Regions from separate parts of the Arthrobacter sp. zg-Y877 genome, predicted to be linked through region 3. Evidence: predicted binding sites of a transcription regulator. Region 3 holds the regulator's gene; each other region holds the start of a gene.
The links. The regulator HrcA, encoded in region 3, represses chaperone genes, less so after heat shock. The targets are predictions, from matches to a motif close to TTNGCACTCGNNNNNNNCGAGTGCNAA.
Positions count from the first base shown of each region.

Region 1 (8,112 bases), on a different contig from region 3:
GGCGTCCCGGACAGTCCGTCTGACCATCGAGAGTGCAGTAGTTACCGTTTTTCGTCGGAAAATCGGTAACTACTGCACTCTCGATCCCGGATTCGGAAACTACTGCACTTTCGTTTGTTACTCGCGGCCCGGGAGCGCCAATTGCTGAGGGCATAAACTTCTCGCAGGGCCCCACGGCCTGCGCGCACCGATCATCGACCACTTGGAGTGTCAGTTGTGAGCAATCCCGTCCCCGACCGTGTTCCCATCCGCCGGGCGCTGATCTCGGTGTACAACAAGACCGGCCTGACGGAGCTGGCGCGGGGCCTCGCTGCGGCCGGCGTCAGCATCGTGTCCACCGGCTCCACCGCGAAGCAGATTGCGGCCGCCGGCATCGCCGTCACCGAGGTTTCGGAAGTCACCGGTTTCGCCGAATGCCTGGACGGACGGGTCAAGACGCTGCACCCCCGGGTCCATGCCGGAATCCTGGCCGACCGACGCCGCGAAGACCACGTGGCCCAGCTGGAGGAGATGGGCATCGAACCCTTCGACCTCGTGGTGGTAAACCTTTACCCCTTCGTGGAGACCGTCCGCTCGGGTGCAGACCAGGACGAAGTCGTGGAACAGATCGATATCGGCGGACCGTCAATGGTCCGTGCCGCCGCGAAGAACCACCCCTCGGTGGCCGTGGTGGTGGATCCGGGCAAGTACTCCGACGTTGTCACTGCCGCAGCCGAGGGCGGGTTCGATCTCACGGAACGACGCCGGCTGGCCGCCGAAGCGTTCGCCCACACCGCCGCCTATGACACAGCCGTCGCCACCTGGACGGCTGAGCAGTTCGGGGACGGAACGGATGCAGCCAGCACCTGGCCTGCCTACACCGGCCTGGCCCTGGAACGCGCAGAGGTGCTGCGCTACGGCGAAAACCCGCACCAGGACGCCGCGCTCTATGTGGACAAGGCTGCCCGGCCCGGCGTCGCCCAGGCCGACCAGCTGCACGGCAAGGCCATGTCCTACAACAACTACGTGGACGCCGACGCCGCCCTGCGGGCCGCCTTCGATTTCACCGAGCCGGCCGTCGCCGTCGTGAAGCACGCCAACCCGTGCGGCATAGCGGTTGCCTCCGCCGACGCCGCGGACCCGATTGCCGACGCACATGCCAAGGCCCACGCCTGCGATCCGGTTTCGGCCTTCGGTGGGGTGATCGCCGCCAACCGCACCGTGACGGCCGGCATGGCGCAGACCGTGAAGGACATCTTCACGGAAGTGGTGATTGCGCCGGACTTCGAGCCGGAAGCCGTGGACATCCTGTCGGCCAAGAAGAACATCCGCCTGCTGGCGCTGCCGGACGGCTATGGACGCAGCGACACCGAATTCCGCCAGGTCTCGGGCGGCGTCCTGCTCCAGAAGGCAGACCGGCTGCAGGCCGAAGGCGATGACCCTGCACACTGGACCCTTGCCGCGGGCGAAGCAGCGGACGACGCCACCCTGGCCGACCTTGCCTTTGCCTGGACCGCCGTGCGCGCAGCCAAGTCCAACGCCATCCTGCTGGCGAAGAACGGTGCCGCCGTGGGTGTGGGAATGGGACAGGTGAACCGGGTGGATTCCTGCCGGCTCGCTGTCGAACGCGCCAATACCCTTGGCGGGGCCGGCGACGACCGTGCGCGCGGCTCCGTGGCCGCATCCGATGCGTTCTTCCCCTTCGCCGACGGACTGCAGATCCTCGCCGACGCCGGCGTCCGCGCCGTCGTGCAGCCCGGCGGGTCCATCCGGGACAACGAAGTGATTGAAGCGGCAGCCGCCGCCGGCATCACCATGTACTTCACCGGAGCGCGGCACTTCTTCCACTGACGCAGACCCCGTCGTGGACGGCGGGAACAGAGGGGCGGTACGGGTAATCCGCCGTCCCTCTGTTTAGGGTGCGGATAGTGGGCTGTGGCATAGTTGGACTCAAATAAAAGCCAAAAAGACGGGTTCCGTCATGCCACAAGACATGCTCCGGTGCCCACCAACACACAAGGAGACCGTGTGGCTGAGAAAATTAAGGTTGTGGGCTCTGTAGTAGAGCTCGACGGCGACGAGATGACCCGCATCATCTGGCAGTTCATCAAGGATCGCCTGATCAACCCGTACCTGGACGTCGACCTGAAGTACTACGACCTCTCCATCCAGAACCGCGACGCAACTGATGACCAGGTCACCATTGATGCCGCCAACGCCATCAAGGAACACGGCGTCGGCGTCAAGTGCGCCACCATCACCCCCGACGAAGCACGCGTCGAGGAATTCGGCCTGAAGAAGATGTGGGTCTCCCCGAACGGAACCATCCGCAACATCCTCGGTGGTGTGGTCTTCCGCGAACCGATCATCATCTCCAACATCCCGCGCCTGGTCCCGGGCTGGAACAAGCCGATCATCATCGGCCGCCACGCCCACGGCGACCAGTACAAGGCCACGAACTTCAAGGTTCCCGGTGCCGGCACCCTGACGCTGACCTACACGCCTGCCGACGGCAGCGAAGAAATCAAGCAGCAGGTTGTTACGTACAACGAAGATGGCGGCGTCGCCATGGGTATGTACAACTTCAACGATTCCATCAAGGACTTCGCCCGCGCGTCCTTCGCCTATGGCCTGCAGCGCAACTACCCGGTGTACCTCTCCACCAAGAACACGATCCTGAAGGCCTACGACGGCCAGTTCAAGGACCTGTTCCAGGAAGTCTTCGACGCCGAGTTCAAGGACCAGTTCGAAGCAGCCGGCCTCACGTATGAGCACCGCCTGATCGACGACATGGTTGCCTCCGCGATGAAGTGGGAAGGCGGCTACGTCTGGGCCTGCAAGAACTACGACGGCGACGTCCAGTCCGACACCGTGGCACAGGGCTTCGGCTCGCTGGGCCTGATGACCTCCGTGCTGATGACCCCGGACGGCAAGACCGTTGAGGCCGAAGCCGCACACGGTACGGTCACCCGCCACTACCGCCAGCACCAGCAGGGCAAGCCCACCTCCACGAACCCGATCGCCTCGATCTTCGCGTGGACCCGTGGCCTGATGCACCGCGGCAAGCTGGACAACACCCCCGAGGTCATCCGCTTCGCCGAGACCCTTGAAGACGTAGTCATCAAGACGGTCGAATCCGGCAAGATGACCAAGGACCTGGCACTGCTGGTCGGACCGGACCAGCCGTACCTGACCACCGAAGATTTCCTCGCCGCACTGGACGAGAACCTCAAGGCCCGACTGGGCTCCGAGGTTGCCGCCTAAGCGGTAGTTTCTTCACCACGACGACGGCGCGCTGTCCCTTCCGGGGCGGCGCGCCGTCGTCGTTTCCCCGGGGGTGTGGTCCGCGGTGTTAAGCGGGGGCGTAACAAATAGCGCCGTTGCGGTGCCGGTGCCACGATGTGGGGATGTCGAACTCCGTCACAGCGCAGCCCTCCGCGAAGAACGCGGGAGCCCGCAGCGCCCGCATAGCGGTCACCGTGTTCCCGCTGCTGATTGTTGCCGGGGGAACGGTGGCCCTGTTCTTCCCGCAGCCCTTCACCGGCCTGTCCGCCTTTATCAACCCGGGACTGATGCTCATTATGTTCGGGATGGGGTTGACCCTGACCCTGCCGGACTTCGCGCTGGTGGTCCGGCAGCCGCTGCCCGTTCTGCTGGGCGTAGTGGCGCAGTATGTGATCATGCCGCTGCTGGGCTTCGGGATCGCCTGGGCGCTCCAGCTCAGCCCCGAACTGGCCGCCGGCGTGATCCTGGTCGGCTGCGCACCGGGCGGCACGGCGTCGAACGTCGTGACGTACCTGGCCCGGGGCAACGTGGCCCTGTCCGTCGCCATGACCTCTGTCTCCACGCTGCTGGCACCCCTGCTGACCCCGATGCTCGCGCTGTGGCTTGCCGGGCGGTACATGGCGGTCGACGCCGGTTCCATGGCCTTGTCGATCGTTCAAATCGTGCTGATTCCGGTTGTGCTTGGTCTGGTGATCCGGTATCTCGTGCCGCGGCTGGTGGACCGGGTCCTTCCCGTCCTGCCGTGGATCTCGGTTGTGGCGATTACGTTCGTGGTGATTGCAGTCGTCTCCGGAAGTGCCGAAGCCATCTTCACGGCCGGCTGGCTGATCCTGCTGGCTGTGGTGCTGCACAACGGACTGGGACTGGGCCTGGGGTACGGTGCCGCGAAACTCTTCCGCCAGCCGATTCCCTCCCGGCGGACCATGGCCATCGAGGTCGGTATGCAGAACTCAGGACTGGCGGCGGGACTGGCCAAGCAGTACTTCGCTCCCGAGGCAGCCCTGCCGGCAGCGGTGTTCTCGGTCTGGCACAACGTCTCCGGGGCGCTGATGGCCGCCATCTGGCAGCGGCGGCCCTCGGCCTGACCGGTCCGCCGGGAATCCCGGCGGACATGCTGCAGACCCTGGGCACGCCGCAGGCCCCGGGACATTCCGTCCCGGGGCCTGCAGGTGTTTCGCCTGGCCTCAGCTAGATCAGTGGCGTCAGCTAGATCAGTGGCGTCAGCTGAATACCGCCGTCAGCTAGATGCCGGCGCCGTGGTCGCCCGAGGACGCCGGCCCGCTGGAACCACCCGAGCCGGATGACGCGGAACCGCTGCCGCCGGATGAACCGGATCCCGATGAACCGGAGCCGCTGCCGCCGGAAGAGGACACCGAGGCCGGCTCAGAAGACGACTGGCCGGAAATGGTGCTGCTGTCCTTGTAGGTGGCGGACACTTCGATCTTGCGCGGCTTGGAGCGTTCGCTCACCGGGATGAACACGCTCAGCACGCCGTTCTCGTACTTGGCGGAAATGGAATCAATATCGATGCCCTGCCCAAGGTTCAGCTGACGCAGGAAGCTGCCGCTCTCCCGTTCCCGGGTCAGCCACGTCACGCCTTCGGTGGTGTGGATGGTCCGCTCGGCCCGGATAGTGAGCAGCTGTCCGTCCACGTCCACATCCACCGACCCGGGGTCGATTCCCGGAAGGTCCGCGTTGAGGATGTAGTGGTCGCCTTCGCGGAACAGGTCGATCGGCATCAGCCGCAGCCGCTGCCTCGGGTCAAGGAGCGCACCTGCCATCCGGTCCAGCTCACGGAATGGATCAAACTTCATCGCCATGGTCATCAACTCCTGTTGCACCGGTCCCCACCGGGGTACCGGAGGTTGGAATACCGCTGTGGAAAAGGGTCGATAAAGGTTGAGTCAGCCGAACTCAACGATGCAAAAAACGCTAGCACTCGCCGGTTTTGACTGCTAGATCACAGTCCGAATCCGCTGCCTGGCTGCCCCACTTTTCTTTGGCGCGTTTTCGTCGCCGGGCGGCTTCCTCCGGCAGAATCAGCTTCCTTCGTCAGACGATCGGCCAGGAATGCACCGCCGCATTGCTGTGCATGTTCTCCCAGTAGAGCCGGGAGAGCTCGGTCAGGGCCGCGGGGCGGCTAAGACCCGAGTCCTCGAGCCTGTGCAGCGTAGCGATCTGCCACGCCGCACCGTTCTGCTCGGTGCGGGCACGCTCGGTCACCACATCCAGGTAGCGGTCGATCAGCGACGAATCCACCTTCAGTTCCCTCAGTCCCTCCGCAGCCTGCGGAATCAGGTGGCGCACAAGGAGCTCCGCCACCGGAATCTCACCGGTCCCCGGCCAGTACACGGTTGCTTCCAGTCCGTACCGGGCGCAGTTCAGGAAGTTATCCGACGCCGTCTTGAAGGCCATGCGGCTCCAGAGTGGCCGGTCCGCGGTGCGGAGGTACTCGAGCAGTCCGTAGTAGAACGCCGCGTTGGCCACCACGTCCAGGACGGAAGGGCCAGCCGGCAGAACCCGGTTTTCCAGGCGTAGGTTTGGTGCTCCGGAGCCGGGGTCGTAGATAGGGCGGTTCCAGCGGTAGACCGTGCCGTTGTGGAGGCGCAGTTCGGGCAGCAGTGGAGCACCGGCCGGGGTCGCTTCCGAGCCGTTGCCCGAGAGCTCCGGCAGGAGGGCAGGGAAAAAGCGCACGTTCTCTTCGAAGAGATCGAAGATCGAGGTAATCCACCGTTCGCCGAACCAGACCCGCGGGCGTACTCCCTGGTTCCGCATCTCCGGCGGCCGGGTATCGATGGCCTGCTTGAAGAGTTCTATCCGAGTTTCGTGCCAGAGCAGATGCTCCATGAAGACAGGCGAATTTGCGGCCAGGGCAACCTGTGGCCCGGCGATCATCTGCGCCGCGTTCCAGGCCGGTGCAAACTGCTCCGGAGAGACCTCCAGATGCAGCTGGACCGAGGTGCAGGCGGCCTCGGGGGCGATGTTCTGGGCGTAGAAGGACAGCGGCTCCGGGCCGGAGAGGTCCACCAGGACGTCTTCCCCGCGGGCCTGGAGGACCGAGGTGTTCAGGGCGGCATAGCGCTGCCCGCTGCTGAGCCATGCCCAGCCGTCCATAAAATCCGGAGTCAGCGTGGGGAGGATTCCCACCATCATGATGTCTGCAGCTTCCTGCGCGGCCCGCTCGTCGGCCCGGTTCAGCTGCAGCCGCAGGCTGTCCTCGAGCTCCTTCAACCCGAACTGGCCCACCGACATGGCGGGGTGGTTCATTTCGATGTTGAAGGCGCCGATTTCGGTCTGGAAGGCCGGATCGGCGATCCGCTCAAGGACAGCCTTATTGCGCAGGGCGGGGGAGAAGTCGCGGTTGGTCAGGTTCAGCTCGAGTTCCAGGCCAATGCTTGCGGTGTCCGCAAACTGGGCGGTGGAAAGGTAATGAGCGAAGTGGTCAAGGTTTTCCAGCAAACGCTGCCGGTAAGCCGTCCGCTGCGCCCGGCTGAAGGTCCTGCTCGTGACTTCCGCACCCATGGTCGGCTACTTCTTCTTCAAGCCCTTGAGGACGCGGGCAGGCCGCTGCATTTCACCATGCTGCGCGCCCATCACGATCACTGCACCGGAAAGGGCGGGGATGCTCCACTGCAGGACTTTCAGCTGGAGCTGCGCCGATTTCAGTTCCTTAGAGGCATCCTCCCGGGGTTCCGTGGCCCCTTGGCTGCCCTCGCCGGAGAGCTTTCCAACCTTCCCGCCCAGGATCCCCGAATAGAGTGTGACCACAGCCGCGAGAACGGTAACCGCCGTTTTGTACACGGTGAGGCGGCCGACGCCCTCCTGCTCGGAAACCCGGACCTTGTTGTCTCCGATGAGGGCGAGTCCTGACAGGAAGTGCAGGCCGATCGCTGCCGCCTGTACCGGGGCCCACTTCTTCCAGCCCAGTGCGGAAAGCCGCGCTCTCTCGGTGGGGTCCTTCGCTGCCGCTGCCGCACCGTTGAGGCCGACAGCGCCCATCAGGGAACCTCCGAACCAAGCTGCAGCCGTTAGGTCGTGGACAGAGCGTGTTAGTGCCGCCATGGTGATGCTCCTGTGGTTTGGAGACCAGTGCTGCATTCAGTACCGGATATCCGGCAGCGAACAGGGGTCGTCGGGTCTCATCTGATCGGTGCAAAAAGAAAACCACGCACAGAATCCAATAGCAAGGGCGCTTATAATTCTAACACGCTACACATTCGTAACTAAGTGTGCTTATTATCGATGCACGGAACATCCGATCTTGATCAGCAGTTGCAATGACGAAAGAGAGCGATGATGACAGAGAACTTCACCCCGCGTGACGGAAGCCATGCCGCATCCGGTGCCAGCAGCGCCGGCGATTCGACGGCTTCGGCAAAGGCCGATGCCGCCAAGCAGCAGGCAGGCGATATCGCCCAGCAGGCCAAGGGCAACGCCGCTCAGGTAGCGGACACCGCCAAGACCGAAGCGGCCGGTGTTGCCTCTGAAGTGAAGGGCAACGCCAAGGAACTCTTTACGCAGGCCCGCTCCGACCTCACCGACCAGGCAGGTGCCCAGCAGCAGAAGGTCGCCGAAGGGCTGCGTTCGATGGCTGACGAGCTCCACTCCATGGCGCAGTCCGGCCAGTCCGGCGTGGCCGCCGACCTCGTTGGTCAAGCGGCCAGCCGCGCATCCTCCGCAGCCACCTGGCTCGACGGCCGCGATCCTGGATCCCTGCTGGACGAGGTCAAGGGCTTCGCCCGCCAGCGTCCCGTTGCCTTCCTTGCCATTGCAGCCGGTGCAGGCTTCCTTGCCGGGCGCCTGAACAAGGGCCTGAGCGCCGGCGTGCCGAGCCAGGGAACCGCCTCG
Region 1 covers NZ_JAUCPU010000003.1:351,632-359,743, reverse strand. The annotation lists gene QNO03_RS09125 (endonuclease domain-containing protein) at 1-23, shown strand, start outside; gene purH (bifunctional phosphoribosylaminoimidazolecarboxamide formyltransferase/IMP cyclohydrolase) at 217-1,830, shown strand; gene QNO03_RS09115 (NADP-dependent isocitrate dehydrogenase) at 2,008-3,243, shown strand; gene QNO03_RS09110 (bile acid:sodium symporter family protein) at 3,387-4,349, shown strand; gene QNO03_RS09105 (Hsp20/alpha crystallin family protein) at 4,506-5,084, opposite strand; gene QNO03_RS09100 (glutamate-cysteine ligase family protein) at 5,317-6,786, opposite strand; gene QNO03_RS09095 (hypothetical protein) at 6,793-7,326, opposite strand; gene QNO03_RS09090 (hypothetical protein) at 7,561-8,112, shown strand, end outside.
Region 1: the regulator HrcA is predicted to act here: its motif matches at 5,197-5,223, upstream of QNO03_RS09105 (Hsp20/alpha crystallin family protein).

Region 2 (8,112 bases), on a different contig from region 3:
AAACTTGTTCCGGGCCATCAGCTGCATAATCAGGCCGGCCACGCTCAGGGCCATGCCCGCCAGGACAATACTCAGCGTGCGGGGGAGCTGGCTGACCCAGAACAGCATGGCCGTGGTGGGATCCCCGGCCAGCAGCGAGGCCAGGGACAGGTCTCCAACCCCTACGAAAAGGCTGACGGCGGCCAGCACGACGACGGCGCAGACCCCCAGTACCAGCGCGGCGGTTGAACGCACAAAGCGCCGCCGTTCCGGGGGAGCGGCGGCGGAGGCAGGAGCCGGTGCAGGCGCCGGCGTGGAGGGGACCGTCATGGGGATATCCAGTTCCTCCGCTGCCCGGAACGGCAGGTTCCGGGCAGCGGAGCGCAGAGGTGCGGTTAGAGAGCGTCGTGGACGGTGTTAACCATGGTGTCCACGTTGTTCAGGCCGTATCCGACCAGGTACCAGCTGGCGGAATCCAGCGGAACGATCTTGCCGTTCCGGGAAGCGTTGGTGCTCTTGACCAGCTCGTTGTCCAGCACTGCGGAGGCGGCTTCACCGGAGGTGCCGACGGCAACGTCGCGGTCGATCACGAACAGGTGGTCCGGATTGGTGTCTGCAATGTAGTTGAAGGAAACCGATTCGCCGTGGGTTCCTTCGGACTTGACCTCGGCTGCGGGTGTCACGCCGAGGACGTCGTGGATGATGCCGAAGCGCGAACCGGCGCCGTAGGCAGTCATTTCCCCGCCGCTGGTCATCACAATCAGGCCGTTGCCGGCGTCGGCCGCCAGTTCCTTGGTGTCCTCGACCTTGCCCTCGAGGGCATCCAGCTTTTCTTCGACCAGATCTTCCTTATCGAAGATGCTGCCCAGGGTCTGGGTGTTCTTCTTGAAGGAGTTCCAGGCATCGGCGTTGTCGACGCTCAGGTCAATCGTGGGAGCAATCTTGCTCAGTTCCTCATAGGAGTCGGCAACCCGGCCGGAAATGATGATCAGGTCGGGGGCGCCGGCGTTAATCGCCTCGAAGTCCGGCTCCTTCATGCTGCCGATCTTCGTGATCTCCTCGGCACCGTACTGGGACAGGCTCTCGGGGAAATTGGCGGCGGGCACGCCGTCGACGTCAATGTCGAGGGCATCCATCGTGTCGAGGGCACCGAGGTCGAACGTGTAGACGGTCTCCGGGTTCACCGGTACGTCGGTGCTTCCCTGTGCGTGCTCGACCGTCACCGTCGAGGCCTGGGTCGACTCGGCGTCGGCATTGGCGTCTGCTGCTTCGGTGGAGCAGGCGCTGAGCGCAAGGAGGGACACAAGGGCGGTTCCGGCCAGCAGGCGGGACTTGATGATCATGGGGGCTCCGGTGAGAGTCGATGTGCCTATCCGGGGATTAGGTCACAGAAATGTTTTCTAATGGTGCGCGCAGATGAAAACTATCCCGGTGAGGTAAACCTAAGCAAATCCCCCTTCGTCGGGGGCGCCCCGGCAGGTAGGGAAGGGCCCCGCTGTTTGCGCTACTCGCTGGCACTCGCCTTGACCGAGTGCTAACCGTTGCATAAAGTCTGAGTTAGCACTCCGCACGTGAGGGTGCTAACTCCCGAAGGGAAAGCGCGAACCGGCACCGCGACGACGGCCAGCGCCAGACCAACGGCCCCATTCCGTTAGAAACTACGCAAAGGAGAGCCCGAGTGTCGGTCTCTATTAAGCCCCTTGAGGATCGTATTGTTGTCCGCCCGCTGGAAGCCGAGCAGACCACTGCTTCCGGCCTCGTGATCCCGGACACTGCAAAGGAAAAGCCCCAGGAGGGTGAAGTAGTTGCAGTTGGACCCGGCCGCGTTGACGACAACGGCAACCGCATCCCGGTTGACGTTGCCGAAGGCGACGTAGTCATTTACTCCAAGTACGGCGGAACCGAAGTCAAGCACAGCGGCCAGGAATACCTGGTTCTCTCCGCCCGCGACGTGCTGGCCGTCGTCGTAAAGTAGTTCCCCTGGAAAACCCCGGCCAAGATTCTGGCCGGGGTTTTCTGATGCAGATGTAGTTGTCGGAAAGGACACACACATGGCAAAGCAGTTGGAGTTCAATGACTCCGCCCGCCGCTCGCTCGAAGCCGGCGTCGATAAGCTCGCCAACACCGTCAAGGTGACCCTCGGCCCGCGCGGCCGCAACGTCGTCCTGGCCAAGACCTGGGGCGCTCCCACCATCACCAACGACGGCGTCACGATCGCCCGCGAAGTTGAGCTGGAGGATCCCTACGAGAACCTCGGCGCACAGCTGGCCAAGGAAGTAGCCACCAAGACCAACGACGTCGCCGGCGACGGCACCACCACGGCCACCGTGCTGGCCCAGGCGCTGGTCAAGGAAGGCCTGCGCAACGTAGCAGCCGGTGCTGCCCCCGGGCAGCTCAAGCGCGGCATCGAGGTGTCCGTGGACGCCGTTGCCAAGCGCCTGCTGGAGAACGCGAAGGAAGTTGAAGGCAACCAGGTTGCCCACGTTGCCGCAATCTCCGCACAGAGCACCGAGATCGGCGAACTGCTGGCCCAGGCGTTCGACACGGTCGGCAAGGACGGCGTGATCACGATCGAGGAGTCTTCCTCGACGCAGACCGAGCTGGCCATCACCGAAGGCATGCAGTTCGACAAGGGTTACCTCTCGCCGTACTTCGTCACCGATCCGGAGCGCCAGGAAGCCGTCCTCGAAGACGCACTGATCCTGATCAACTCCGGCAAGATTTCCTCCGTTGCCGAGTTCCTGCCGCTGCTGGAAAAGGCGCTGCAGACCTCGAAGCCGCTGTTCATCATTGCCGAAGACGTCGACGGGGAAGCCCTGTCCACCCTGGTGGTCAACAAGATCCGCGGCACCCTGAACGTCGTCGCTGTGAAGGCGCCGGGCTTCGGTGACCGCCGCAAGGCCATGATGCAGGACATCGCGACCCTCACCGGCGCACAGGTGGTCAGCCCCGACCTCGGCCTGAAGCTGGACCAGGTTGGCCTTGAGGTGCTGGGCTCCGCCCGCCGCATCACGGTCACCAAGGACAACACCACCATCGTTGACGGCACCGGCTCCGAAGCCGACGTCGCCGACCGCGTGGCACAGATCCGCGCCGAGATCGAGCGCACCGATTCGGACTGGGACCGCGAGAAGCTGCAGGAGCGCCTGGCCAAGCTGTCCGGCGGCATCGGCGTCATCCGCGTCGGTGCGGCAACCGAGGTGGAACTGAAGGAAAAGAAGCACCGCATCGAAGATGCTGTTTCCTCCACCCGTGCCGCACTCGAAGAAGGCATCGTGGCCGGCGGCGGTTCCGCACTGGTCCACGCTGCCCGCGCACTGGACACCGATCCGGAGGTGACGAAGCTGGAAGGCGACGCCGCCACCGCCGTCGGCCTGGTCCGCCGTGCACTGGCCCAGCCGCTGCGCTGGATCGCCGAGAACGCAGGTTCCGAAGGCATGGTCGTCGTTGCCAAGGTCGGCGAGCTGGAAGTCAACAACGGCTTCAACGCCGCCACCGGCGAATACGAAGACCTGATTGCCGCCGGCATCATCGACCCGGTCAAGGTCACCCGTTCGGCACTGCGCAACGCCGCCTCGATCGCTTCGCTGGTGCTCACCACCGAAGCCCTCGTGGTGGAGAAGCCCGCCGAAGAGGATGAAGGCTCCGGCCGCCAGCACTAACCGCTGACCGCACATATCAGTGCGGAACGCATCCTGGGCCCCGTCTTCCGGAAACTGCTTCCGGAAGCGGGGCCTTGTGCATTTCCCGTGGCGTCTCTCACAGGCGGTGAATACCTTCGGGATGGAATAGGGGTAGGCGCCCTTTCGTTTTACGATAGGTGCAGGCTAAAATGGGCCTTCTCCTTCCTCTCGTCCCCCCGAAAGAGGCGCAGCTTTGAGCCAGCAGTACCCAGAACATGATCCGTTCGGCTTCGTCGGCCTGACCTACGACGACGTCCTCCTGCTGCCCGGCCCCACGGATGTTATCCCTTCCGAAGCCGACACCAGCTCACGGCTGTCCAAACGCATCACGGTTCAGACCCCGCTGCTCTCTGCCGCGATGGACACCGTGACCGAATCCCGGATGGCGATCGCCATGGCCCGCCAGGGCGGCCTCGGCGTCATCCACCGCAACCTTTCGATCGCCGACCAGGCCGAACACGTTGACCGGGTCAAGCGCAGTGAATCCGGCATGATCACCAACCCGGTGACGATTTCCCCCGACGCCACGTTGTTGGAACTCGACGACCTCTGCGCGCATTTCCGGGTCTCCGGGCTGCCGGTGGTTGACGCGGACAACACGCTGCTGGGCATTGTTACCAACCGCGACACCCGCTTCATTCCCCGTTCGGACTACCCGAACCGCAAGGTCGAAGAGGTCATGACCCGCATGCCGCTCATCACCGGCCGGGTCGGCATCAGCGCCGAAGAGACCATGGAGCTGCTGGGCAAGAACCGGATCGAGAAGCTGCCGCTGGTGGACGACGCCGGCAAGCTGCAGGGCCTCATCACCGTCAAGGACTTCGACAAGGCCGAGCAGTACCCGCTGGCGACCAAGGACGACGAGGGCCGGCTGCGTGTCGGTGCGGCCATCGGCTTCTTCGGCGACGGCTACGAGCGGGCCATGTCCATGGTCGAGGCCGGCGTCGACATCCTCGTCGTCGACACAGCCAACGGCCACAGCGCCGGCGTGCTGGAAATGATCGCCCGCCTCAAGAAGGACCCCGCCGCCGCGCACGTTGACATCATCGGCGGCCAGGCAGCCACCCGTGAGGGCGCCCAGGCACTGATCGACGCCGGCGCCGACGCCATCAAGGTAGGCGTTGGACCCGGTTCCATCTGCACCACCCGTGTGGTTGCCGGTGTGGGCGTTCCGCAGATCACCGCGATCTACGAAGCCTCCAAGGCAGCCATCCCCGCCGGTGTTCCGCTGATCGCCGACGGCGGACTGCAGTACTCGGGCGACATCGGCAAGGCCATCGTGGCCGGCGCCGACACCGTGATGCTCGGCGGCCTGCTCGCCGGTTCGGCGGAAAGCCCGGGCGACCTGGTCTTCGTCAACGGCAAGCAGTTCAAGTCCTACCGCGGCATGGGCTCGCTCGGAGCCATGCAGTCCCGGGGCAAGAACACCTCCTACTCCAAGGACCGTTACTTCCAGGCCGACGTCCCCAGTGACGAGAAGCTGATTCCGGAAGGCATCGAGGGCCAGGTGCCCTACCGCGGCCCGCTGTCCGCCGTGGCGCACCAGCTGGTGGGCGGCCTGCGCCAGACCATGTTCTACACCGGCGCACGCACTATTCCCGAGCTCAAGGCCAAGGGCAAGTTCGTCCGGATCACACCGGCCGGCCTGAAGGAATCCCACCCGCACGACATCATGATGACGGCCGAGGCGCCGAACTACGGCCGCCGGTAACACCGCTTCACCGCCAAGGGCAGCTTCTGCGCACACCGCGCAGGGCTGCCCCTGCGGGTTAAGGGCAGGAACTTCCGCCCCGGCGCATCATGCCGTTACCGTCTGGCCACATGAACTTTCCGGCGTACGCCCCGCACTGGGATAACCTAGGGGACGTGAGTAACGAGATTGAAATTGGCCGAGGCAAGCATGGGCGCAGGGCCTATTCCCTGGATGACGTGGCAATAGTGCCCTCGCGGCGCACCCGCGACCCACAGGATGTTTCAATCAACTGGCAGATCGATGCCTACCAGTTCGAGATGCCGGTGATCGGTGCGCCGATGGACTCGGTGATGTCGCCGGCGTCGGCCATCGCGCTCGGCAGGCTCGGCGGCCTCGGTGTGCTGAACCTCGAGGGACTGTGGACCCGCTACGAGGATCCGCAGCCGCTGCTGGATGAAATCGCGGCTCTCAGCAGCGACAACTTCAACCCCGCAGCCACCGCCCGCCTGCAGGAAATCTACTCGGCTCCCATCCGGGCCGAACTGATCAGCTCCCGCCTGGCCGAAATGCGCGACGCCGGGGTGACGGTTGCCGGGTCCCTGACCCCGCAGCGCACCCAGGAGTTCTACAAGACCGTCCTGGCAGCCGGCGTCGACGTCTTCGTTATCCGTGGCACCACCGTTTCGGCCGAACACGTGTCCAAGTCCGTTGAACCGCTGAACCTGAAGCAGTTCATCTACGAACTCGACGTCCCGGTGATCGTCGGCGGCGCGGCGGGCTACACCCCGGCACTGCACCTGATGCGTACCGGCGCAGCCGGCGTCCTCGTCGGCTTCGGCGGCGGCGCGACCACCACCACCCGCCGGGCCCTGGGCATCCACGCCCCGATGGCCACCGCCATCTCCGATATTGCCGAGGCACGGCGTGACTACATGGACGAGTCCGGCGGACGCTACGTGCACGTGATTGCCGACGGCGGCATGGGCACCAGCGGCGACATCATCAAGGCCGTCGCCATGGGCGCAGACGCCGTGATGCTCGGTTCCGCACTCGCCCGCGCCGAAGAGGCTCCCGGCCAGGGCTGGCACTGGGGCCAGGAAGCGCACCACAGCGAGCTGCCTCGCGGCGACAGGGTCCGGCTGGATACCGTCGGACCGCTGAAGGAAGTCCTCTGGGGTCCCTCCCACCACACCAACGGCACCTCGAACCTCATGGGTGCGCTGCGGCGGGCCATGGCCACCACCGGGTACTCGGACCTGAAGGCGTTCCAGCGTATTGAAGTGCTGGTTTCGCCGTACCAGTACAACCTGTAGTTCCTTACAGCGCAGGAATTCCGGCAGCGCTGACAAAGCGGGTGCGCAGTGCCTAGAGTGGACGCAGCTACGGCAGGACCCTAGAGAGGAACCTGGACCATGACTGCAGATGCCCTGAGCCCCGAGTACCGGACCGAGGCCATGGACACGCTCCGGGCCACCACCCGGCCAGGTAATGAACTGGACATCCTGATTGTCGGCGGCGGTGTGGTTGGGGCCGGCGCGGCCCTGGACGCGGTGACGCGGGGGCTGAAGGTCGGCATGGTGGAGGCCCGGGACTGGGCGTCGGGGACCTCGTCACGTTCCTCCAAGCTCATCCACGGCGGGCTGCGCTATCTGGAGATGCTGGACTTCGCCCTGGTCCAGGAGGCACTGAAGGAACGCGGCCTCCTGCTGCAGCGCATCGCCCCGCATCTGGTGAAGCCTGTGGCGTTCCTGTATCCGCTGACCCGGCGGTTCATCGAGCGGCCCTACGTCGGCGCCGGCATTTTCCTGTACGACACCATGGGCATGACCTCGGGGAACTCCCGCGGGGTGCCGAGGCAGAAGCACCTCACACGGCGCCAGACCCTGCGGATGGCCCCAAGCCTCAAGGATGACGCCATGGTGGGCGCCATCCGCTACTACGACGGCCAGGTGGATGATGCCCGGTACGTGGCCACCATGGCCCGCACATCCGCGCACTACGGAGCCGCCGTCGTCAACCGCCTCGCCGTCGTGGACTTCCGGCGCGAAGGGGAGCGCGTGGTCGGTGCCCGCGTCCGGGACCAGGAGACCGGTGAGGAATTCGACATCGCGGCGAGCCAGGTGGTTAATGCCACCGGTGTGTGGACGGATGAAACGCAGGCCATGGTGACCGACCGCGGACAGCTGAAGGTCCGTGCCTCCAAGGGTGTCCACCTGGTGGTTCCCCGGGACCGGATCCAGTCGACCGTGGGCATGATCCTGCGGACCGAAAAATCCGTGCTGTTCGTGATCCCCTGGGGCAGGCACTGGATCATCGGCACCACGGATACCGACTGGAACCTGGACAAGGCCCATCCGGCGGCCACCTCGGCGGACATCGACTACATCCTGGAGCACGTCAACCTGGTGCTCAAGACCCCACTGACCCGCGAGGACGTCGAGGGTGTGTACGCCGGCCTGCGGCCGCTGCTCGCCGGGGAAAACGATTCCACCGCGAAGCTTTCGCGCGAACATGTGGTGGCCCACCCGGTCCCGGGACTCGTGGTGGTGGCAGGCGGCAAATGGACCACATACCGGGTCATGGCCAAGGACGCCGTGGACGAGGCGGCACGGGCACTTGATGAGAAGGTCCCCGAAAGCTGCACGCAGACCATCCCGCTCCTGGGTGCGGTGGGCTACAAGGCGGCGTGGAACCGCCGGCACCGCACGGCTGATGAGTACGGGGTGCATGTGGTGCGGGTGGAGCACCTGCTCAACC
Region 2 covers NZ_JAUCPU010000002.1:365,054-373,165, reverse strand. The annotation lists gene QNO03_RS05790 (ABC transporter permease) at 1-309, opposite strand, end outside; gene QNO03_RS05785 (siderophore ABC transporter substrate-binding protein) at 375-1,322, opposite strand; gene groES (co-chaperone GroES) at 1,658-1,954, shown strand; gene groL (chaperonin GroEL) at 2,031-3,641, shown strand; gene guaB (IMP dehydrogenase) at 3,856-5,373, shown strand; gene QNO03_RS05765 (GuaB3 family IMP dehydrogenase-related protein) at 5,529-6,668, shown strand; gene QNO03_RS05760 (glycerol-3-phosphate dehydrogenase/oxidase) at 6,768-8,112, shown strand, end outside.
Region 2: the regulator HrcA is predicted to act here: its motif matches at 1,491-1,517, upstream of groES (co-chaperone GroES).

Region 3 (8,112 bases):
GCCGTCGACCAGTGGGGACTGGCCCCCGGCGCGGAGGTCACCACCGAAGCGAACCCGGACTCCGTCACTCCGCAGTCCCTGCAGCTGCTTGCCGATGCCGGTTTCACCCGGGTGTCCTTCGGTATGCAGTCCGCTGTGCCGCACGTGCTGGCGGTGCTCGACCGGACGCATACTCCCTCCCGTGTCCCGCAGGCCGTGCAGTGGGCGCGCGACGCCGGACTGCACGTCAGCGTGGACCTCATCTACGGGACCCCCGGCGAATCCATGGCCGACTGGCGGCAGTCGCTCGAAGAAGCACTGAGCTACGAGCCGGACCACATTTCCGCCTATGCCCTCATCATCGAGGAAGGCACCAAGCTTGCCGCCCGGATGCGCCGAGGCGAAGTGCCGCCGATTGACGACGACGACCACGCCGACAAGTACCTGCTGGCCGACGAACTGATGTCTGCCGCGGGACTGTCCTGGTACGAGGTCAGCAACTGGGCACGCACGCCCGCGGACCAGTGCCGGCACAACCTGGCCTATTGGCGCAGTGACGACTGGTGGGGCATTGGTCCCGGAGCCCACTCCCATGCGGGCGGGGTGCGCTGGTGGAACGCCAAGCATCCGACGGCCTATGCCCAGCGGATCGGGGCGGGGGAGTCGCCCGCCGTCGGGCGCGAAACCCTCGACGCCGATACCCGGTACGTGGAGGATGTGATGCTGCGCGTCCGGCTGGCCGAGGGCCTGGAGCTGTCGCGCCTGAAGGACTCCGGGCGGCTCGCCGTCGCGGGTCTGATTGCTGACGGACTGGTGGACCCTCAGGCTGCCTTCACGGGACGGGTCCTGCTGACCACAAAGGGCCGGCTGCTGGCCGACGCCGTAGTCCGGCGCCTGCTGCCGGACTAAGCTGCCCAACTGGGCTGCCCTGAAGGGCGGTGCCGGCTGCTCCGCCTACTTGATCCGGCGCAGGTTGAACGGGTAGCGGTAGGGCCGGCCGCGGTTGCACTCGATGCCCGCGATGACGGAGGACACGGCAACGTAGACCCAGATCAGGGCGTTGAGGACGGCGAAGAATCCACCTATAACGGGGATGAAGGACAGTGCCCAGACCGTCAGGGCAGCAATGCTGGGCGGAAGCGTGAAGTTCAGCGCCTCCTTGGATTCCTGGGCGGTGAACGGACCGCGGTCCCGGAACACCAGGTAAATGATCAGGGACGGAACAAAAGCGAGGATGCCGCCGAAGTGCGCCATGGTTGCCCACTGCCGGTCCTCGGACGCGGTCAGCGGCAGGGCATTTGCCGGAGCCCCCTGGTACACGGGACGGGGAACTCCGCTCCGTTCTTCCGGCCGGGGCTGGTGATTCTGGCGTGTGTTGGACACGGCGTATATTCCTTTTGGCTCATGGTGACACAGGGTCGGTCCGCTACTACGTATCCCTCAAGGGTACTGGCTTGGCCGCTTTGTCACGGAACGGCGGCACGCGGAGAGGCGGAGATCTCAGGCGGGAACGGTCAGGAAGTCAATGACTTCCTCCACCCGTCCCAGCAGCGACGGTTCCAGATCCGCATAGCTGTTCACCTGGCCCAGCAGCTTCTTCCAGCCCAGCGCGACGTCGGTATGGTCCCGGTGCGGCCACCCGAGTCCCTGCAGGATGCCGGTCTTCCAATCCAGGTGCCGGGGGACCACGGGCCAGGCGCTGCGGCCGATCACGGATGGCTTGATGGCCTGCCAGACATCCACGTACGGGTGGCCGACAATAAGCACGTTGCCACGCGCGCCGGGAGAGGTCATAGCCTCGGCGGCAATGCGGGATTCCTTGGATCCCGGCACGAGGTGGTCCACCAGGATCCCCAGCCGGCGGCCCGGCCCCGGGGCGAACTCGCGGACAGCGGAGTAGAGGTCATCCACGCCGTGGAGGGGCTCGACGACGATTCCCTCGACCCGCAGGTCATCGCCCCAGACCTTTTCCACCAGCTCGGCGTCGTGCTTGCCCTCCACCCAGATGCGGCTCGCCCGGGCAGTGCGGGCGCGCTGGTTGGCAACGCGTACCGAGCCCGACGCCGTGCGCGCCGCACCGGTCTTCGCTGCGGCCGGGGCGGCGGCCACCACTTCGACCGGCTCTCCCTCGAGCAGGAAACCAAAGCCGAGCTCGAAGGATTTTGTTTTGCCGCGGCGGTCTTCGAGCACCATCAGGTGCAGGCCGCCGGATTTCTCGACGCGCACCACTGCGCCTACCCAGCCGGTGGCAACATCCTCCACCACGAGGCCGGGTTCGGCGCCGACTTTACGCAGGGAGGTCCGGGCCGGTGCAGTGATGTCCTGCGGACCCCAGGAAAAGCTGGACACGGAAGTTGCCTCGCTTACGGAACTGGATCGGATGGATAACCGCAGCAGGCCACGGGTTCTCCAATGCTAGCAACGGTGGTGATCCGTATTAGACTTAGCACTTGGACAGTGCGAGTGCTAAGCCGGGTTCCAAGTCGATTGCCGAGTCGATTGCCGAGTAAATTTGCCAAGCCGATTGCCAAGCACCGTCTCCACCGTTTTAGGAGCCTGCCCAGCAGGCCGGTCAGCACAACGATCAATCCGACGATCAACAGGGAGGGAAAACCATGAGTGAGCCACGCAGACTCGAGGTCCTCCGCGCCATTGTTGAGGACTACGTCCATTCGCGTGAGCCCGTGGGCTCCAAGGCACTGGTGGAACGCCACCATTTGGGGGTTTCCTCCGCGACGATCCGCAATGACATGGCCGCCCTGGAGGAAGAGGGGCTCATTACCGCTCCGCATACTTCCGCCGGCAGGATCCCCACCGACAAGGGCTACCGCCTTTTCGTTGACCGCATCTCCGACGTCAAGCCCCTCTCTGCCCCCGAGCGCCGGGCCATCCAGTCCCTGCTGGAAGAGGCGGACGACCTCGATGACGTGATGGACCGCACGGTCCGCCTGCTGTCCCAGCTGACCAACCAAGTGGCCGTGGTGCAGTATCCGCACCTGGGCAATGCCAAGGTACGCCACATTGAATTTGTCCTGCTGGCACCGGCGCAGGTGCTGGTTGTCCTGATCTCGACCACGGGGCGGGTGGAACAGCGGGTGATGACGGTTCCCCAGCCGGTGACCGAACCGGACCTGATGGACCTGCGCCACCATTTCCTTTCCGCACTGGCAGGCAAACCCCTGAGCAGCATCACCAGCCAGCTGGCCAACGCCCTGGCCACCGTGCCGGCCGACCGCAGGCGCGTGGGAAACTCCCTGGGGCACTGCCTGGAGCAGCTTGCGGGCATCAACCGCGAGGACCGCATGGTGATGGCAGGGACCGCCAACCTGGCCCGCTCCACTGTAGACTTCCCGCTGACGATCGGTCCGGTGCTGGAAGCGCTCGAGGAACAAGTGGTGATGCTGCGGCTGCTGTCCGAGATGGAGCAGGATGCCCGCGGTGTCGCCGTTCGGATCGGACGGGAGAATCCGCACGGCGGGCTGTCGGAAGCCTCGGTGGTGGCAACCGGCTACGGTCCGGATGCCACGGCGAAGGTCGGCATCCTCGGCCCCACCCGCATGGACTATCCCACCACCATGGCCGCAGTGCGTGCCGTGGCGCGGTACCTGTCCCGGATACTGAACGACTAGCCCGGTCCCCAGCAGTTACGGACCTCCCCGCCGGGCAACCTGCGGGATTCCCAACTCCGCCTTCAAACGCTGAAGGTACGCAATACAGGAAAGCGATGTGCACGAGTGAGCGATCACTACCAGGTTCTGGGTGTCGGACGAGACGCCACCGGTGAAGAAATCAAGAAGGCGTACCGGAAGCTTGCCCGCAAGCTGCACCCCGACGTCAATAACGCCCCGGGCGCCTCGGATGAGTTCAAAGCCGTAACGCACGCCTACGAGGTTCTCTCCGATCCGGAAAAGCGGCGGATCTACGACACCACCGGTAACGAGAACGGCAACGACAACGGCTTTGGCGGCGGCGGGGGCTTCGGTGCCCAGGGCTTCGGCTTCCAGGACATCTTCGATACGTTCTTCGGCGGCGCCGCTCCGGGCGGCGGGCGTGGACCGGCATCGCGCAGCCGCCGTGGCCAGGATGCGCTCATCAATGTCCGCATCGACCTCAAGGACGCCGTCTTCGGCGTCAACAAGAAGATCGACGTCGACACCGCAGTGGTGTGCCCCACCTGCGACGGTTCCTGCTGCCAGCCCGGAACCTCGCCGCGCACCTGCGACATCTGCCACGGCACCGGCCAGGTCCAGCGGGCCGTGCGCTCCATCCTGGGCCAGGTCATGACCTCCGCACCCTGCGGAACCTGCAACGGTTTCGGCACCGTCATCCCCGATCCCTGCCACGAATGCTCCGGTGAAGGCCGCGTCCGCAACCGCCGCACCCTCACCATCAAGGTTCCCGCGGGCGTCGCCACCGGGACCCGGATCCAGCTCGGGGGACAGGGTGAAGCCGGGCTCGCCGGCGGTCCCGCCGGTGACCTTTACGTGGAGATCAGGGTCAATAACGACCCGACGTTCCTGCGCGAAGGCGATGACCTGCACGCCACGCTGACCGTGCCCATGACCGCGGCGGCCCTTGGCACCACTGTGACCCTGGAAACGTTCGACGGCGAACGGGACATCACGGTCAAGCCGGGCACCCAGTCCGGCGAGGTATCCGTGCTCAACGACCTGGGCGTCACGCACCTGCGCGGCCACGGCCGTGGAGACCTGCGCGTCCACCTGCACGTGGAGACCCCGCAGAAGCTGGACGCCGAACAGGAGGAGCTGCTGCGCAAGCTGGCCAAGCTGCGTGGCGAGGAGTACAGCGAGGGGCGGCTCAACAGCTCCGGTACCGGCGTCTTCGCGAAGCTGCGGGACCGGCTGGGCAACCTCTGAGATGACCAACCCCATCTTCTTCGGTGACCCGGTTCAGGTGGCTGCCGCCGGGACCGGAGATGTTTTCCGACTGGAAGGTCCGGAAGCCCGGCACGCTGTGTCGGTCAAACGGCTCGGCATCGGTGAGGACGTGGACGTGGTTGACGGTGCCGGCCGCCGGCTGACCGGTTCCGTGACGGATACCGGTGCCTCCGTGCTGGAACTGCGGGTGGCGGCGGTCCTCGAGGAACCGGCGCCGTCCGAACGGTTTCTCCTGGTTCAGGCCCTTGCCAAGGGGGACCGCGACGAGCAGGCAGTGGAAGCGGCCACCGAGCTGGGCGTGGATACGGTGATCCCGTGGCAGTCGGACCGCAGCATCGTCCGCTGGCGCGCCGAGAAGGCGGCAAAGGGGCAGGCGAAGTGGCAGGCGCTGACCACTGCCGCCGCCAAGCAGTCGCGGCGTTCCCGTATCCCCGGGGTCGAGCCGGTGCTGGACAGCAGGCAACTGGTGGACCGCCTCCAGGGCATCGACCTGGTCCTCGTCCTGCATGAGGAAGCCGACGCACCCCTGGCCGGGGCGCTGAGCGAATTGACCGGCCGCCGTGCCGATCCCGCAGACGGGACTGCGCCGGTGTCGATTGCCATTGTGGTGGGTCCCGAAGGCGGCATCAGCCCCGCGGAGCTGGACGCGATGCGCAGTGCCGGTGCCGTGGCGGTGAGGCTGGGACCGCATGTGCTGCGCTCTTCGACTGCCGGTCCCGCCGCGCTGGCGCTGCTGAACCAGCTGCTCGGGCGCTGGTAGGAGACACCGGCAGGCCGCGGGAACCGGGAGGGACCGGGGTTAGTCTTCCGGTGCCTCTGCGGGCAGGTCGACCTTGATGCGCTTGGAATCGCCTGCCGCCTCCTGGCCGTCGTAATACACCCGGAGGTTGTACTCACCGGGCGCCAGTTCAGCGGTGAAGCTGAATTCGCCGGTCTCGCCCTGCGCCTGTGCCAATTCCACCTGCCCCGAGGCCGCGGCGGCTGTGGACGGCCGCCCGTCCACGATGGGCTCGGCGCGCCAGCGCAGGCCGGCCTGCTGGGCGACTGCCGTGCCGCTCACCGTGAGGTCGCTGCTGCGCTCGTCGGATTCCTGCGGATCGATCACCCAGATCGGTGCGACCAGGGAGGGGTCCCGGCTGAGCGGTTTGTCGAGCGGCACGTGGCCGAATGCACGGTATCCCTCTTTTCCGTCCACGAGGATCACCACGCTGCTGACCTGTCCCACGGTGGTCAAGGCGGCGTTTGCTGCGGCAGCGGTGGCGGTGTACACCAGCTGCTGGACCGCACGGTAGGCCATGCCCGAGTCAAGGGAGCCCTTGAAAGCATCCGAGGAGATGTCCACGGTAATGACGTTCTTGCTGGAAATCGATGCGGTGACGCTCTCCGCTGCATGCCAGGGCGAGAAATAGTCCTTGTCCAGCGGCGTCTGGGCGGTCATGGCCTGGACGGCTTCGCCGATGGGGTCCCCGGCGTTGCTGGAGTGAAGGAACTCACGGTAAAGACTGACCGTTGAGTCGTTCAGTCCAAGCCAATACACCGGCATGAGCGTTGGTCCGGAGCTTGCCTCGGCCGGGGAAGGGACCGCCATCGGCGCTGCGGCGGAGGCGGCAGCGGCGTCGTAGTTGGAGGGCATGGTGATGGTGGGATTCTCCGCCAGGACACCGCAGCCCCCCAGTCCGAGGGCGGATGCGGCCACGAGGGAGGCGGCCAGTAAACGTTTGCTGCGGAGCCCTTGAAGGGAGGACATTCCGCGGTTGGCTGGGGCGTCCATCTATCCTTCCGGGGCGTCGTGAAAAAGGTACGTGTTCAACCTTTGCACAGGTAGTCGGGGCTACCCGTGCAGGTAAGCGGCCCGTGCCCGGACTGAAACACGATTGAGACACCACCGTTGCGGACCCGAGATAAATCGGTTGCCGCACCGCGCGCCGGTGAGTGCATCAAGTAAGATTTAGGTGTCGGGCGGGAGTGCGTCCATGCGGGACGTGCGCACGCCGCGAAGGAAATAAACATCTCGGCCGGGGCGTTTGCCTTGGCGGGAGAGGTAACCGGGCTCCAACCGGGTTTCACCGCCCGATGCGGAAACAAGACTCTATAAGGGGCGATGAAAGGCCTGAAAAGGCCGTCTATATGACCGAATCTTCAATGGAAATCGGCACCATACGGCTGGATAACCAGACCATAGTCTTTGACTCCACCGAACATATGGTCCAGTCGCTGGGTGCGAATGACGAGGCACTCAGGATCATTGAGACGGCCAATCCCGAGGTGACCCTGATGGTGCGCGGGAACGAGCTCTCAGTCTCCGGTCCCGCCGCCGAGGTGGAGCAGACCGTGCGCCTGATCAATGAAGTCCGCGTGCTTGCGCGCAACCAGACCCGGGTGACGCCGCAGGTCCTCGAGCAGCTGATCAGCATGCTCCGGGACCAGAGCACCCACCGCCCCTCGGACGTCCTGACCCAGAACATCCTTTCCACGCGCGGAAAGACCATCCGGCCCAAGACCCTGAACCAGAAGAACTACGTGGATGCGATCGACCGCAACACAGTGGTCTTCGGCATCGGTCCCGCGGGTACCGGAAAGACCTACCTGGCCATGGCCAAGGCCGTCCAGGCACTGCAGCAAAAAGAAGTGAACCGGATTATCCTGACCCGTCCGGCTGTCGAGGCGGGGGAGCGGCTTGGCTTCCTCCCGGGCACGCTGAGCGACAAGATCGACCCGTATCTGCGTCCGCTCTACGATGCCCTCCACGACATGATGGATCCCGAATCCATTCCGCGCCTGATGGCAGCCGGCACCATTGAAGTGGCCCCGCTGGCGTATATGCGCGGCCGGACCCTCAACGATGCCTTCATCATCCTGGACGAAGCCCAGAACACGACGCCGGAACAAATGAAGATGTTCCTCACCCGGCTCGGCTTCGGTTCCAAGATGGTGGTGACGGGCGACGTCACCCAGGTGGACCTGCCCGGCGGCACCGCGTCAGGCCTGCGGATCGTGCACGACATCCTGGGCGGCATTGAGGATGTCGCGTTCTCCGAGCTGCAGGCCGTGGATGTTGTACGGCACCGCCTGGTCAGCAACATTGTCACCGCCTACAGCGAGTGGGACGAATCCCGGCGGCGCAGCGCAGCAGACGGCGGCCGGAACGACGGCGGCCGGTTCAACGGCAGCGGCCGCGCCAATGCAGGACACAACCGGGAGGGACGCGCATGAGCATCGAAGTGAACAACGAGTC
Region 3 covers NZ_JAUCPU010000001.1:578,395-586,506, reverse strand. The annotation lists gene hemW (radical SAM family heme chaperone HemW) at 1-888, shown strand, start outside; gene QNO03_RS02715 (DUF4870 domain-containing protein) at 934-1,362, opposite strand; gene QNO03_RS02710 (DUF3097 domain-containing protein) at 1,480-2,328, opposite strand; gene hrcA (heat-inducible transcriptional repressor HrcA) at 2,595-3,608, shown strand; gene dnaJ (molecular chaperone DnaJ) at 3,714-4,856, shown strand; gene QNO03_RS02695 (16S rRNA (uracil(1498)-N(3))-methyltransferase) at 4,858-5,637, shown strand; gene QNO03_RS02690 (GerMN domain-containing protein) at 5,677-6,648, opposite strand; gene QNO03_RS02685 (PhoH family protein) at 7,020-8,090, shown strand; gene ybeY (rRNA maturation RNase YbeY) at 8,087-8,112, shown strand, end outside.